2 regions of the Listeria sp. ILCC792 genome follow, and region 2 is predicted to be linked to the other one. Evidence: predicted binding sites of a transcription regulator. Region 2 holds the regulator's gene; the other holds the start of a gene.
What was found. Region 2 encodes LexA, which represses DNA repair genes until DNA is damaged. Its sites were predicted from a motif close to CGAACATATGTTCG; they were not measured.
Positions count from the first base shown of each region.

Region 1 (7,971 bases), on a different contig from region 2:
AGAAAAACTCAAGAACTCGCTCATGCTCGTGACAGCCTTAAATCCACATATCGGCTACGAGAAAGCCGCAGAAATTGCGAAGGCGGCACATAAAAATGGCACGACATTACGCGAAGCCGCGGTCACTTCTGGCTACGTAACAGAAGAGCAGTTTGACGCTTTTATTGACCCGCTTAAAATGACGAACCTTTAATCATACTTTAGAATGAAATTCCCCGAGAAGCATTGTCGCTTGGGGGATTTTCGCGTATAATGAAACCACTCTAAAGGGTGGTGCAAAGATGCAAACTATAGTAACAATTGGGTTAATGGCGCTAATCGGTGGTTTTATTGGAGCGATGACGAATTTTATTGCGATTCGCATGCTTTTTAGACCATTTGAGGCGAAATATATCGGAAAATGGCGCGTGCCGTTTACACCGGGATTGATCCCTAAAAGACGGGACGAACTCGCGAAAAAAATAGGTGAAGTGATTGTCGAACACTTGCTCACTGGCGATATGATACAGCGCAAACTAGAAGATGAGGCACTTCAAAAGGAAGTTATCCTAACCGTACAACAATTATTTGAAGAAAAAATGGCGCTGCGGACGACACCAGAGGAACTCGCAGAACTCGCTGGATTTAAAGACGGGAAGGAAAGGCTCATTCACTGGGTTTCGGACAAAATCGAACAAGAGCTAACCCGCTTTTTGGAAGAAAAACAGGATGTGGCATTGCAGCAATTTGTTCCCGCCGAACTAAAAAACAGTGTAAAGAAACATTTGCCTGATATGACAAAAATAGGCACTGAACGCGTTCAAAGCTACATTTTAAGCGAAGCCGGCGCCGCACAAATTGCCGCTATGTTAAACAAGTTTTTCACCGAACATGGCAAAATGGGGAGCTTTGCGAAGCTTGTTTTAAACGTGGAATCCTTGACGGAAAAAGCGCAAAAAGAATTGGTAAAAATGCTTGCGCAACCTGAAACGGAACAAATGATTTTAAATTTATGTGAAACCGAACTCGACCATGTATTTTCACAAAAATTAAATGACATTTTGGCAGCGGATAAATGGCAGCAATTTACTCAGCAAATAAAACATGAAAGTGAGCAATTTTTACGTTCGGAGAAATGGTTGAATAAGCCACTTCAGGACAATTTGAGGAAATATGAAACGCATATTTCGGAGCATCTCATTCCGTATGCCACACTTCGCGTACTCGATTTTGTCGCAAGCCACAGTGCCGACATGATGAAGCGACTCGATATTTCAGGCCTTGTCGAAAAACAAATCGAGACATTTTCCCTAGAAGAGGTAGAAGCGATTGTAATCGATATTTCGGGACGCGAGCTAAAAATGATTACGTATCTCGGCGGTGTTTTAGGTGGTTTTATCGGAATTATTCAAGGGATTCTAGCGATTTGGGTGTGACAAGCGTTAAGACTTTTGTTATAGTTAGTTAAGAAGAAATAAACTATTTTGGAGGACTTACTAATGAGCGAAAATATTTATGATTTAGCACATGGTTTAGACAAAGGAATTCGTGAAACAAACGAATTTAAAAGCTTGCAAGAAGCATACAAAAATGTGAACGCAGACGAGGAAGCTAAAACAAAGTTCAATCGTTTTCGTGAAATTCAAGTTACGATTCAAGAAAAACAAATGACGGGTCAGCCGATTGATGATGAAACGGTTCAAACTGCACAAGAAGTTGCTGAGGATGTGCAACAAAACGAACTGATTATTGCGTTAATGGAAAAAGAACAAGCGATGAGCACAATCATTAACGATTTGAATCGCATTATCATGACACCACTACAAGATTTATACGAAGTACAACAATAAAAAAGAAACCGCGCCAAGTGTTTGGTGCGGTTTTCATCTATTTATAGGAACGACTGTGCTTCAAGTTCAAGAGCCAGTTCTTTAGCTTGGACTAAAATAGGGGACGCCGTCTGCGCGTTTATTTTTTCAAATGAGAGCAACTTATATTTTTGCGGCTCTTCTTTGACGCCCTCAAAAATAAGTGGCACTACAGTGTCCTTAGAAAAATTCAAATCGACTAAATAAAGCGCACAAATTTGGTGCAGCAGCCGTTTTCCGTCCATTTCATGACCGATTAAGAAATCAAATGTACCAAGTGTTCTTTTCGCTTCGGGGAAAACGCGATACATACTCAAGTGACGTTTTAGTGCGTCATCAAGCATTTCGTCCTCCAAAAGACTTCCACCCGGCAAATCATATTTTTGCTTAAACGGGCCATTCTCGCGCATAACGACCAGGATATGCTGTTCATGAATATATAAGCCATACGTGCAAAAAATACGGTTCCAGTTCCCCATATTATCAATCCCTTCCGTTAACAATCTATAGTTTATTGTAGCACAACTTTAGCTGATTAAAATAGGGCTCTGGCAGGACTTGCGAAAAAAAGTCATTCTCGGTATAATTAGAACATACATTCGTTTTTAGGAGGTGGATAAAAATGAAAGAAGTAAAATTTTTACATATTGCAGATTTGCATTTAGACAGTCCTTTTGTCGGTTTGAAGTCCCTTCCTAAGCCGATTTACGAACAAATTAAAGAAGCGAGCTATCGTTCATTTCAAGAAACAATCAGGCGGGCGGTAGCCGAACAAGTGGATTTTGTCCTAATTGCAGGCGATATTTATGATAAGGAAGACCGCAGTATTAAGGCGCAAGTTCAATTTTACAAAGAGATGAAACGGCTGGAAGAAGCCAAAATTGACGTGTTCCTTATTCACGGAAACCATGATTTTTTAGAAAAAGGAAAAGATTTAATTGCCTTGCCTGAAAATGTGCACACGTTTTTCGAGGAAGTAAGCGATATGGTTTGGCAAGATGGCGACAAAAAAGTAAAAATATACGGCTTTAGTTACCCAGCGCGGCATGTATTAGAAAATAAGACGGCTCTTTATCAAACAAGTGGCGATGCGGATTTTCATATTGCGATGTTACACGGGTCGGAGCTTACGAAATCGAGCGAGCACGATGTGTATGCACCGTTTCGTTTGGAAGAAATTACTCGAAAAGGATTTGACTACTGGGCGCTTGGGCACATTCATAAACGCGAGATTTTGTCTGAAAACCCAGGCGTATATTATCCGGGCGTTATTCAAGGCCGAAATCGGAAAGAAGCTGGCGAAAAAGGTGGCACAATTGTTACGTTAAACGAATTTGGCGTGCAATTTGATTTTTTTCAAACGGCACCAATTATTTGGGAACAAATTCGCCTAGAATTTAAGGAAGAGGTAACGAATAACAGCCTTTTTCGCAAATTAGAAGATGTTCTTTTGGAATTTGAAAATCGTGAGGCTTCTTATATTTTGGACATTGACGTCTCGATTAATCAAAACATTGCGCACGAAGAATGGCTGCCCATGTTGCAAGACGGTCGCGCTAATGAAACGCCTTTTGTATGGGTGAATCGTCTAAGCTTTATGACAAAAAAAGGTTTGTCTAAAGATTGGTTCCATGAAGGGATTTTGCAGGGTGAATTGACGCGTTCAGCGGCGGAGTTAAGCGAGGAAGAGGCTTTTTTCAAAAATGTTGAGCCGCTCTATTTTCATAATGGCATCAGAAAATTTTTGCCAGATATAACGGAAGATAAGCGTGCCCAAATTGTGTTACAGGCGACCAAAAAAGTAGATGAAATCCTAAATCAGGTGGAGGGAGAGCGCAAATGAAAATAACTGCCATTGCGATTTTAGGTTACGGAAAATGGTCGAATGTGACGTTTTCGGATTTAGCAGATTTCCAACTTGTTTACGGCGGCAACGAAGCTGGCAAGTCTACGATTATGGCTTTTATTCATAGCGTTTTATTTGGATTTCCGACAAAGCAAAGTTCGATTCCGCGTATGGAGCCAAAAAATAAAGGGCCATACGGTGGGAAATTAACGCTTGCTGACACGAAACTTGGCGTTGTCACGGTTGAACGGTTGCGCGGAAAAGCGACGGGGGACGTAACGGTTCAACTCGAAAACGGTGACGTGTTTGGCGAGGAGAAGCTAGCGGAGATTTTAGGCGAGATGGATCGTCAAACGTACGAAGCGATTTTTTCTTTTGATATTCACGGTTTGCAACACGTTCAGCAAATGAAACAAGCTGAGTTTGAAAAGCAGCTGCTAGTAGCGGGAACTGCCGGTTCGGATACGCTTTTACAGGCGCTTTTGCAACTTGAAAAGCAAATGGAACTCTTGTTTAAGCCAAATGGACGGAATCCGCAAATCAACCAAGCGATTCAAGCGACAAATAAAGTGCATGAATCCTATCTTTCGGCCAAGCAAAACAATGATAATTACGCCAAGCTACTTGCGAAATTGACAGAGCTAGACGATGCATCGGCGGAAAGATTTAACGAACGCAAAACGTTGACAGGCGAACTTTCAAAACTTGAATGGATGAAGGAAAAATGGCCGGTTTATACGGAGTGGCAATCCTTACAAGAGAAAATCAAACCGGCAGCAGATGAATTTCCAGTAGATGGAAATATTCGTTTAGAGCACTTTCTAAATCGGATACGCGAACGCGAAAATGAATTATTACAACTGAAAGTGCGTAAAAAAGTGCTGGAAGACAGCGGGATTCAAAACGGAGCGATTGCGGATAAATCACAAATTGGCCAGATTGAATCGCAACTTGAAATGTGGCCGATTTATCAGGAACGCAAAGCGGCATTTTTAGAGCTGCAATTTGAAGAGCGGAAACAATTGGAACAGGTGACAATGGAATTTGATGAGCTGCCACTTCATTGGACGGCTGAAACTGATCAAGAAGTAAAACAAATTAGTCGCGAGCAGGAAAAGCTGGACAATGATGTTAAAACGGAAGAATTAACACGCGCTTTTCTCCAAAAAGAAGAAGATGGTGTGCAAGAAGAAATTGATGCACTGGAAGAAGTAATGTGGCCGGCTGAAAAATGGAAAGAAAGCGCGAACCACAAAAATACGAACAAATGGCGTGAATTTTTGTGGCCGACTTCCATGATTTTGACACTGTTTTCTGTCGTGCTAGCCATGGTGTTTTCCTCGTTTTGGCTGTATGGACTGGCCGTTTTATTCGCTGCAAGCTCGCTTTTTTTCTATATGAAAAGGCCAGCGCAAAATGTGGAGGCGCAGTTCATTTATGAAGAGCAGAAAAAATACCGCAACAAATGGCAGCAATTGTATGTGAAAATGGACGGCATCGCCCATAAAAAAGCACAGAGCGAAATGATTCTTCAAGAAAAATCAGAGAAAAAAGCATATTTAGAACAAAAACAAGCTTTGCTCTATGAAAAATGGGATATGCCACCTAAAAATGATTTTTCAGTAGATATGGCCGAACTGAAAGCACAAATTGAATTGCAAAACAGATTAGTGGACATCAAACGCCAATTAGTCGAAAAAGAAAAATTCATCAAGGACTGGGAAGCTAATTTATTCGCCCTGCCTGGCGATGGGGCCTCGCCTGAAGAGCGCGTAGCATATTTGCGGCAAAGCTTAATTTCATATCGGGAAAATCAAACGGATTTTGCGAAGCGTGAGGAAAAATTAGACCAGCTTGCAAACCAAATTGATTTGCTTGAACGTGATTTGCGGGACTTAAAACTGGAAAAAAGCAACTTGATGGCGCAAGCCGGCGCGCATTCAGAGGACGATTTTAGACAAAAGGGGCTTGAAGCGCAAGTGCATCAAGAGGCTAAAGCACGGTTACTGCTTTTAGAAGCCGAATTGCCGGCACGGGAAAATTTTGCGGGCTATGATGAACTTTCTAAGCTGAAGGAGCAAGAATTTTTGGTGAAGCAAAAAATCGCCAATTTAGAAGCGGAATCGCGCGAATTTGAGCGGCAACGTGCCGAATTGAAACACGAAATTGAACGACTTGAAGAAGGTGGTCTGTATGCGGAACAAAAACAGCTGTTTTATTTAGCGCAAACGGATTTAACGGAACTTGCGGAAGAGTGGTTTGTTTTAAAAACCGCGCATGAAGTGTTGAAGCAAACAGTTGTCCACTTACAAGAAGAAAAATTTCCGAAAGCTTTGCAATTTGCTTCGACTTATTTTGAAAAGTTAACGCACGAAAGATATAAGCGGATTTATTTTGAAAATAATCGCATACGTGTTGAAAATACTGAACAAGTGATGTTTTCGCCAGAAGAACTCAGTCAAGCGACAAAAGAGCAACTTTACTTATCACTACGTTTTGCTTTAGTTGAAACGATAGCTGATGAATATCCATTCCCTATTCTGATTGATGATGGCTTTGTTAATTTTGATCAGTCGCGTCTCGATTTAATGATGGAACTTCTGCGCTATAAAAAAACGAGCAATCAAGTTATTTTCTTTACGTGTCATGAGGAAACTAGCAAATATTTTTCACCTAACGATAGACTCATGCTATACTAAACATAAGAAAATGCATAGACGGAAAGTAGGCGAAATGATTGGAAAGAAAATTATTAGAATTTGATGTCGGCGAGAGCATAGAGTTGTTTTTACTCATAAAATCCAGTGTGAAAGGAACGGCAAGCAACGGGAAGCCATTCCTGAGCCTTGTCTTGCAAGATAAATCTGGAGAACTTGAAGCAAAACTTTGGGATGTGTCAGAAAACGATGAAGCGGCTTATGCAGCAGAACATATCGTTCATATTACAGGTGATATTCAAAATTATCGCGGAAGAAAGCAGCTCAAAATCCGTCAAATTCGTCAGGCGAGCCCTTTAGACAATGTGAGCGCAGGCGAATTTATGGAAACGGCCCCAGTTAATAAAGATGAAATGGCCGAAGAGATTACACAATATATTTTTGAAATGAAAAATGCCAATTTACAACGCATCACGCGTTCGCTTTTAAAAAAATATCAGGATAAGTTTTATGATTATCCCGCGGCGGTTCGACACCACCATGAGTTTGTATCAGGTTTAAGTTACCATGTCGTTTCCATGCTGAGACTTGCCAAATCCATTAGTGACCTTTATCCAAGCGTTAATCGCGATTTGCTTTATGCAGGAGTTATTTTACACGATTTGGGAAAAGTTATTGAATTGTCTGGGCCTGTTTCCACAACGTATACGATAGAAGGCAATTTGATTGGGCACATCTCGATTGTCGTAGAAGAAGTGAGTAAAATGGCTGAGGAATTGCATATTGACGGGGAAGAAGTAGTTGTTTTAAAACATATTCTACTTGCTCATCATGGTAAAGGGGAGTGGGGAAGCCCTAAGCCACCACTTGTCCGAGAAGCGGAAATTTTGCATCAAATTGATTTGATGGACGCTTCAATGAACATGATGGAGAAAGCACTACGCCATACAAAACCAGGAGAATTTTCAGAACGAATCTTCGGCTTGGATAACCGTGCTTTTTATCGTCCAACTTTCGATGATAAATAAAAAGGATAGCCTAATTTTAGGCTATCCTTTTTGCTTTTATTTTTTAGAGTCGTCGCTAGATTTAGAAGATGAATAATCTTTAAATGCATCTTTCAAATCTTTGTCTTCAATTTTCACATCAGCGTCTTTGTAAACATCTTTAAGCGCTTTTTGCATGTTTTCTTGGTTGATTTGAGAAGCTACATAAGCATCTTTTACTTGTTTCTTATCTTTTTCAAAAGTAGTTTTGCTTGCTGGTTCATCCATTTGGATAATGTGGTAACCATATTGAGTTTTTACAGGAGCACTGACGTCGCCTTTGTTTTTAAGAGCATAAGCTGCTTTTTCAAACGCAGGATCCATTTTTCCTGGACCGAATGGCTCAAGTTTACCGCCATTTTCTTTTGTTGCTGTATCAGTAGAGTATTCTTTTGCTAAGTCAGCGAATTTTGCACCGTCTTTAAGTTTTTTCTCTACTTCGTTTGCAGTTTTTTCATCACCAACAAGAATATGACTTACAGTAATATCTGGTTGCCAAGTTTTGTAGTATTCTTTTAGCGTTTTATCATCGGTTTTAATGTTTGCTTCAGTAGCTTTTGTTACAAGCATGTTGT
Region 1 is NZ_FYBO01000002.1:298,671-306,641, reverse strand. It holds gene fumC (class II fumarate hydratase) at 1-193, shown strand, start outside; gene CFS60_RS04110 (DUF445 domain-containing protein) at 282-1,415, shown strand; gene CFS60_RS04105 (YlbF family regulator) at 1,479-1,829, shown strand; gene CFS60_RS04100 (hypothetical protein) at 1,871-2,326, opposite strand; gene CFS60_RS04095 (DNA repair exonuclease) at 2,470-3,690, shown strand; gene CFS60_RS04090 (AAA family ATPase) at 3,687-6,392, shown strand; gene yhaM (3'-5' exoribonuclease YhaM) at 6,431-7,378, shown strand; gene CFS60_RS04080 (peptidylprolyl isomerase) at 7,415-7,971, opposite strand, start outside.
Region 1: CFS60_RS04095 (DNA repair exonuclease) is a predicted target of LexA. The motif match lies at 2,436-2,449, and genes of this name have one in related genera.

Region 2 (7,971 bases):
CTTTTGCGACAAATGCATCGGTTGAATTTAATGTGGAAACGCTAAGTCCGACATATAAATTGCTAATTGGTATTCCGGGGCGAAGCAATGCGTTTGAAATTTCGCGCCGTTTAGGGCTTAACAATGCTGTTATTGAAGGAGCTAGGGCGCTTGTTGATACGGAAAGTGCCGATTTAAACGAGATGATTTCGAGCTTGGAAGAAAAACGCAATTTGGCCGAAAAAGAATACGAGGAAGCGGCGGAACTTGCAGGGGATGCCGAAAAACTTTTAAAGGATTTACAAAAGGAAATTCAAACGTATTATGCGCAAAAAGAGAAGTTACTCGAACGCGCGAATGAAAAGGCAAGTGAAGTTGTGGAAGCGGCGGAATTGGAGGCGGAGTCAATCATTCGGGAGTTGCGCGAACTGCAACTTCGCGGGGCATCAGGCGTCAAGGAACATGAGTTGATTGATGCAAAATCGCGTCTAGCGGGCGCAAAACCGAAAACCATTCAAAAAAATGTTGTTCATCCTGTCAAAAAAGTGGCACATAAATATCAGGAAGGTGACGCCGTTCGGGTGCTCTCTTTAGGTCAAAAAGGCGTGCTTTTAGACAAAGTGAGCGAAAAAGAATGGAACGTCCAAATTGGGATTATTAAAATGAAAATAAAAGAAACTGATTTGGAATACATTCAGCCTGAAAAGCCGAAAAAACAACGCGTAATTACAAATGTTCGAAATACGGAACCAGTGCGCGCAGAACTTGATCTCCGCGGCATGCGTTATGAAGACGCACTTTTTGAAGTCGATAAATATATTGATGAAGCGCTACTTGCTGGCTATCCGCGTGTGGCGATTATTCACGGAAAAGGAACTGGCGCGCTTAGAACGGGCGTCACGGAGTTTTTGAAAAACCACCGCATGGTAAAAAGTATTCGTTTTGGCGATGCAGCTGAAGGCGGAAATGGCATCACAATTGCTGAATTGAAGTAGTGAGCAAAAAGATGGCTCTATGCGTCTAGCTGGTGCTATACTAAGTATACAAATTGTGTTAGGAGTTGAAACAAGCATGGCTAATATACTTGAAATTACCGATGCAAATTTTGAACAAGAAACAAAAGAAGGTTTAGTGCTTACAGATTTCTGGGCAACGTGGTGTGGTCCTTGCCGCATGGTTGCGCCAGTTTTAGAAGAAATTGCGAATGAACGTGGCGAAAGCTTAAAAATCGTCAAAATGGACGTAGATGAAAATCAAGAAACACCAAGCAAATTTGGCGTTATGAGTATCCCAACTCTGCTTATTAAAAAAGATGGCGAAGTAGTGGATACAATCATTGGCTATCGTCCAAAAGAAGAGCTCGACGAAGTCATTAATAAATATGTATAATGCTACCAAATTATGGTAAAATAAAGACATCGCAAATTTTTGCGATGTCTTTTGTATGATGATAAGGAGTTGATCAAATGGTATCCGCACACTTGCAAAATAAATTAGCACTTCTACCTGATCAGCCAGGTTGTTACTTAATGAAAGATAAGCAAGGCACCATCATTTATGTGGGGAAAGCCAAGATACTTAAAAATCGTGTGCGTTCTTACTTTACTGGCGCCCACGACATTAAAACGCAGCGTTTAGTCCAAGAAATAGAGGATTTTGAATATATTGTAACGAGCTCGGACGTGGAGGCGCTCCTCCTCGAGATTAACTTGATTAAAAAGCATGATCCGCGCTTTAATATTCGTTTAAAAGATGATAAAACCTATCCTTTTATTAAAATTACGAATGAAAGGCACCCGCGTCTGATTATCACAAGACAAGTCAAAAGAGACAAAGGGAAGTACTTCGGACCGTATCCGAATGTATACGCCGCAAATGAAGTGAAAAAAATATTAGACAGGCTGTATCCACTTCGCAAATGCACTACCTTGCCGAACAAAGTCTGTTTATATTACCATCTAGGCCAGTGTTTGGCGCCGTGCGTTTTTGAAGTGGACCAATCCACCTATAAAAAAATGTCGGACGAAATCGTCAGCTTCTTAAACGGCGGGTACAAAGATGTCAAAAAGGAATTGATTGTCAAAATGGATGCGGCCGCAACCGATATGCAGTTCGAAAAGGCAGCCGAATTCCGCGACCAAATTACGGCGATTGAAACGACAATGGAAAAACAAAAAATGACGATGAACGATTTTGTTGACCGTGACGTATTTGGTTACGCCATTGATAAAGGCTGGATGTGCGTCCAAGTTTTCTTCATTCGCCAAGGAAAGCTCATCGAACGCGATGTGTCACAATTCCCGTTTTATACAGAAGCTGAAGAAGATTTCTTGACGTTCATCGGCCAGTTTTATCAAAAAGCAAACCATATTCCGCCTAAAGAAATTTATTTGCCAGATGATATCGACCATGAAGCGGTGCAAGCTCTTTTACCAGATACGAAAATCATCGTACCGAAACGTGGGAATAAAAAAGACCTAGTGAAGCTAGCCTATAAAAACGCCAAAATTGCGCTCAATGAGAAATTTATGTTACTTGAGCGGAATGAAGAGCGAACAGTCGGTGCTGTTGAAAAACTGGGGGAACAAATGGGCATTCCAACACCTTCGCGCATTGAAGCTTTCGATAATTCCAACATTTATGGAACTGATCCAGTTTCTGCTATGGTCACCTTTTTGGACGGTAAGCCAAGTAAAAATGATTATCGTAAATATAAAATTAAGACGGTTGAAGGGCCAGATGATTACGCCACAATGCGTGAAGTTGTACGAAGACGCTACTGGCGCGTATTAAAAGAAGGCTTGCCATTACCCGACTTAATTTTAATCGACGGAGGAAAAGGCCAAATTGATAGCGCAAAAGATGTTTTAATCAATGAGTTAGGGCTTGATATTCCCGTTGCAGGACTTGCAAAAGATGATAAGCATCGCACGAGTCAGCTTCTGTTCGGGGATCCACTTGAAATCGTTCCGCTTGGAAGAAATAGCCAAGAATTTTACTTGTTGCAACGCATTCAAGATGAAGTCCACCGCTTTGCCATCACTTTTCATCGGCAACTGCGCAGTAAATCTGGCTTCCAGTCCATTTTAGATGGCATTCCTGGTGTCGGACCGGGACGTAAGAAGAAAATTTTAAGCCATTTTGGCTCCATGAAAAAAATTAAAGCGGCATCGGTTGAAGAACTTGCTGAAAGCGGTATTCCAAAACAAGTCGCAGAAGCCGTCTATCAAAAAGTCCGCGAAGTGAATGCAAAATTAGCTGAAAAAGAAGAATAGAGGGGAACGAAATGGGTCTAGTCGTTTTAAAATTTGGTGGAACTTCGGTAAGTTCCGTTGCTAAAATTCAAAAAACAGCAGAACAGGCAATCCGTGAATCTGAAAAAGGGCATCAAGTTATTGTCGTCGTATCTGCTATGGGAAAATCTACAGATAAGCTGGTGCAAATGGCAGAAGAAATCTCCAAAACGCCTAGCAAACGCGAAATGGATATGTTGCTTTCAACAGGCGAACAAGTGACGATTGCACTTCTTTCCATCGCGCTTCAAGAAATGGGGCAGGAGGCTGTTTCCTTTACAGGCTGGCAAGCGGGTATTGAAACCGAAGAAGTGTATAGTAACGCCCGAATTTTAGACATCGAAAGAGAAAAAATTACAGCGGCACTTCAGGCGGGCAAAATTGTCATTGTTGCGGGCTTCCAAGGCGTGACGCAAAGCGGAGAAATTACAACGCTTGGTCGCGGCGGCTCCGATACAACAGCGGTTGCCCTTGCAGCCGAATTTGCAGCCGAAAAATGTGCGATATGTACAGATGTGGACGGCGTATATACAACTGATCCGAGGTTTATTAAAAAAGCAAAAAAACTGGCGCAATTAACGTATGATGAAATGTTGGAGCTTGCGAATTTAGGGGCCGGCGTTTTACATCCGCGTTCTGTGGAATATGCGAAGAATTTTAAAATCCCGCTTGAAGTGCGTTTAAGCCATGGGGTGGAAAATGGGACGATGATTGAGGAGGAGATTTATGTGGAGAGTGCAAAAGTAGTTCGCGGCATCGCGTTTGAGGACCAAATTACGCGCGTGACGATTCATTGGAGCGAAAAAGAAAATATGCGTGTCTCAAAAGTGTTTTCGGAACTTGCGAAAAATAATATTGACGTGGACATTATTATTCAAGGCATTACGGGACTTGGCCATGGCAATCTTTCCTTCACAATTAAATCGGCGGCGCTCTTAAACACGCTTGCTGTTCTTGAAAATAAAAAAGCAGAAATTCAATATGAAAAACTTGAATCTGAACAACATTTAGCCAAAGTTTCCATTGTTGGTTCTGGTATGGTATCGAACCCTGGTGTGGCGGCGCGGATGTTTGAGGCGCTCACTGAAAATGACGTAGCAATCAAAATGATTAGCACGTCAGAGATTAAAGTTTCTACCGTCGTGCCAGATCGAAAAATGATTGAAGCAGCCCAAGTTTTGCATGATACCTTTGAATTAGAAGACTAGAAAGTGACTTTTTGTCGCACACCTTCAATCTATGGATTGAAGGTGTGTTTATTTTTGCTATAAAACGGTAGACTTTCCCAATTTAAAAACCCGCCTGAATGAGGCGGGTTAAAAGGTGTGTCTATTAACGAATATCACGGAATAAACCAATGACTTTCCCTAAAATCGATACTTGGTTTAAAATAATGGGTTCCATAGTGTCATTTTCGGGTTGTAAGCGGAAATGATTCGCTTCTTTAAAGAAACGTTTACAAGTTGCTTCGTCTTCGTCTGTCATTGCAACTACAATTTCTCCGTTTGTTGCATTACTTTGTTTTCGAACAATAACTTTGTCTCCGTCTAAGATGCCGGCATTAATCATGCTTTCACCATCAATTTCTAACATAAAAATATCTTTTTCACCGGCAGCCATGCTCTCAGGCAGCGGGAAGTATTCATCAATGTTTTCAATCGCAGTAATGGGCATTCCAGCCGTCACTTTCCCAATTAAGGGGATATTCACAACAGCAGGAGTAGGAACATCATCTTCCATCGACAAGATTTCAATGGCACGAGGTTTTGTCGGGTCACGTCTAATAAGTCCTTTTGTTTCCAAACGAGCAAGATGGCCATGGACAGTTGAACTTGAAGCTAAACCTACAGCTTCGCCAATTTCACGAACAGAGGGCGGATAGCCTTTGTCCTTAACTTCAGATTTTATAAATTCATATATATCTTGTTGTCGCTTTGATAATTTCATGGTTTTCACCCCGTTATTTTAATTAGTTGTTACCAATAGTATAGCAAATGTTTTTTGGATATGCAAACAAAGGTTCGATTTTTTTGTTGACAAAAACGAACGAACGTTCTATAATAATAAAAAAAGCGAACATATATTCCGTTGGAGGGGATTAAGATGACTTTGAAATTATTTTGGGATAAATACTATATTGCGATTATCTTTGTTGTTGCTTCTGTACTTATGGGATTAACATTACTATTTTATGCGAGTGCAACAAATGAAAATAAATATTCAACGATTGACGTAGCATCTGGAGATTCATTATGGGTTCTTGCGAATGAACATGCCGAAAAAGCGAACATGGATAAAATGACTTTTATTAAGTGGGTTGAAAAAGAAAATCATTTAAATAACAGCACATTAAAAGCGGGAGATGAAATTGTTATTCCGATTAAGAAAAATGAGATGAACCGCGACTCAACAATTCAATTAGCAAATGAGTAATTTTGTACAGTAATACGTTTTAAATAAAGGGTACGAACTAAAAATATATTCAGCAGCAATCGGTCGCAACGAACTGGTTTTACATTTTATGCTATAATAAAAGAAACACATTGATGAATAGGATGAAATTTATGTTGGAAAAAGCTAAAATTAATCGAATTAATGAACTTTCTCGTAAGAAAAAATCAGAAGGCTTAACAGCTGATGAAAAAATAGAGCAAGAAGAATTGCGGAAAGAATATTTAAAATCATTTCGGACACATATGAAAGGAACCATTGAGAATACAACAATCTTAGATCCGAATGGAAAGGATATCACCCCTTCAAAGGTGAAACAAATGCGCAAAAAAAGAAAATAAATAGCTGAAATGAGCATAAATGAACAAACGAACAAAAAGTTTGATCATTTATGCTTTTTTGGTTGTGTAATTTAAGTTTTAGGAATAAAATGGAGGTAGTTAAAATTTTAAATTAAGAGAGGATGTTTCATTTGTTCGATAAAACTGATCAATTAGCGATTAACACGATTCGCACACTTTCAATGGATGCCATTCAAAAAGCAAATTCAGGTCATCCAGGTTTACCTATGGGTGCAGCACCTATGGCGTATACATTATGGTCTAAAGTTTTAAATGCTAATCCAGCAAATTCACGCTGGTTTAACCGTGACCGTTTCGTATTATCTGCTGGACATGGTTCTATGCTTTTATACAGTCTGCTTCATTTAAGTGGTTACAAATTAAGCCTCGATGATTTGAAAAACTTCCGTCAATGGGACAGCAAAACGCCTGGACACCCTGAATACCACCATACTGACGGTGTTGATGCTACTACAGGTCCACTTGGTCAAGGCATTGCGATGGCTGTTGGAATGGCTATGGCAGAACGTCATTTAGAAGCAATGTACAATCGTGATACGTTTAAAGTTGTAGATCATTATACATATGCGTTATGTGGCGATGGTGACTTAATGGAAGGTGTTTCTGCCGAAGCAGCGAGTCTTGCTGGTCATCAACAACTAGGTCGTCTTATTGTGCTGTATGATTCAAATGATATTTCCTTAGACGGCGATTTAGATAAGTCGTTCTCTGAAAGTGTGAAAGCTCGCTTTGAAAGCTACGGATGGGAACATTTACTTGTGAAAGACGGCAATGATACAGCTGAAATTTTAGCGGCCATTGAAAAAGCGAAACAAAATACATCGCAACCTACGATGATTGAAGTGAAAACTGTAATCGGTTTTGGTGCTCCTAATGCCGGCACTAGTAAAGTTCACGGCGCTCCTCTAGGCGCTGACGGTGTGAAAGCAGCAAAAGCAGCTTATGGCTGGGATTACGAAGAAGATTTTTATGTGCCGAATGAAGTTTATGAACGCTTTGGTAGCACAATCGCGAGCCGCGGAGCACAAGCTGAAAAAGCATGGTCTGATATGTTTGTTGCTTACAAAGAAAAATATCCAGAGCTTGCGAAACAATTGGAGTATAGCTTAGATGGCAAATTGCCAGAAGGATTTTCCGATAAATTACCAAAATATGAAGTTGGCGATAAAGCTCTTGCAAGTCGGGCGACAAGCGGTGAAGCTATTAATGTGCTTGCTGAAACATTGCCGCAATTATTTGGTGGCTCAGCCGACTTAGCTGGTTCAAATAATACGACGATTAAAACAGATGGTGAATTTACAAAGGATACACCACAAGATCGCAATATTTGGTTTGGTGTTCGTGAATTTGCGATGGGAGCTGCTTTAAATGGTATGGCTCTTCATGAAGGCTTGAAGGTTTACGGCGGAACATTCTTCGTATTTTCGGATTATTTACGCGCATCCATTCGCCTTGCAGCTATCCAACATCTACCAGTAACCTACGTTTTAACTCATGATAGTATTGCTGTTGGGGAAGATGGACCGACGCATGAACCCGTTGAACAATTAGCGTCGCTACGTGCAATGCCAGGTTTATCGATTCTTCGCCCAGCTGACGGGAACGAAGTGAATGTGGCTTGGAAATTAGCCGTAGAATCAACTAACAAACCACATGCGTTAGTGTTAACACGCCAAGGGTTGCCTGTACTTCCAAATACGAGTGAAATTGCTGAAGAAGGCGTACGCAAAGGCGCTTACGTTCTGTCTAAAGCGAAAAAAGATGTGCCTGATGCGATTTTACTTGCAAGCGGATCTGAGGTGCACTTAGTTGTTCAAGCACAAGAAGAGCTAGCTAAAAAAGGCGTTGATGTTTCTGTCGTTTCAGTGCCATCATTTGACCTTTTT
Region 2 is NZ_FYBO01000001.1:273,494-281,464, forward strand. It holds gene CFS60_RS01340 (endonuclease MutS2) at 1-974, shown strand, start outside; gene trxA (thioredoxin) at 1,051-1,368, shown strand; gene uvrC (excinuclease ABC subunit UvrC) at 1,446-3,254, shown strand; gene CFS60_RS01355 (aspartate kinase) at 3,266-4,480, shown strand; gene lexA (transcriptional repressor LexA) at 4,605-5,219, opposite strand; gene yneA (cell division suppressor protein YneA) at 5,376-5,705, shown strand; gene CFS60_RS01370 (DUF896 domain-containing protein) at 5,837-6,064, shown strand; gene tkt (transketolase) at 6,196-7,971, shown strand, end outside.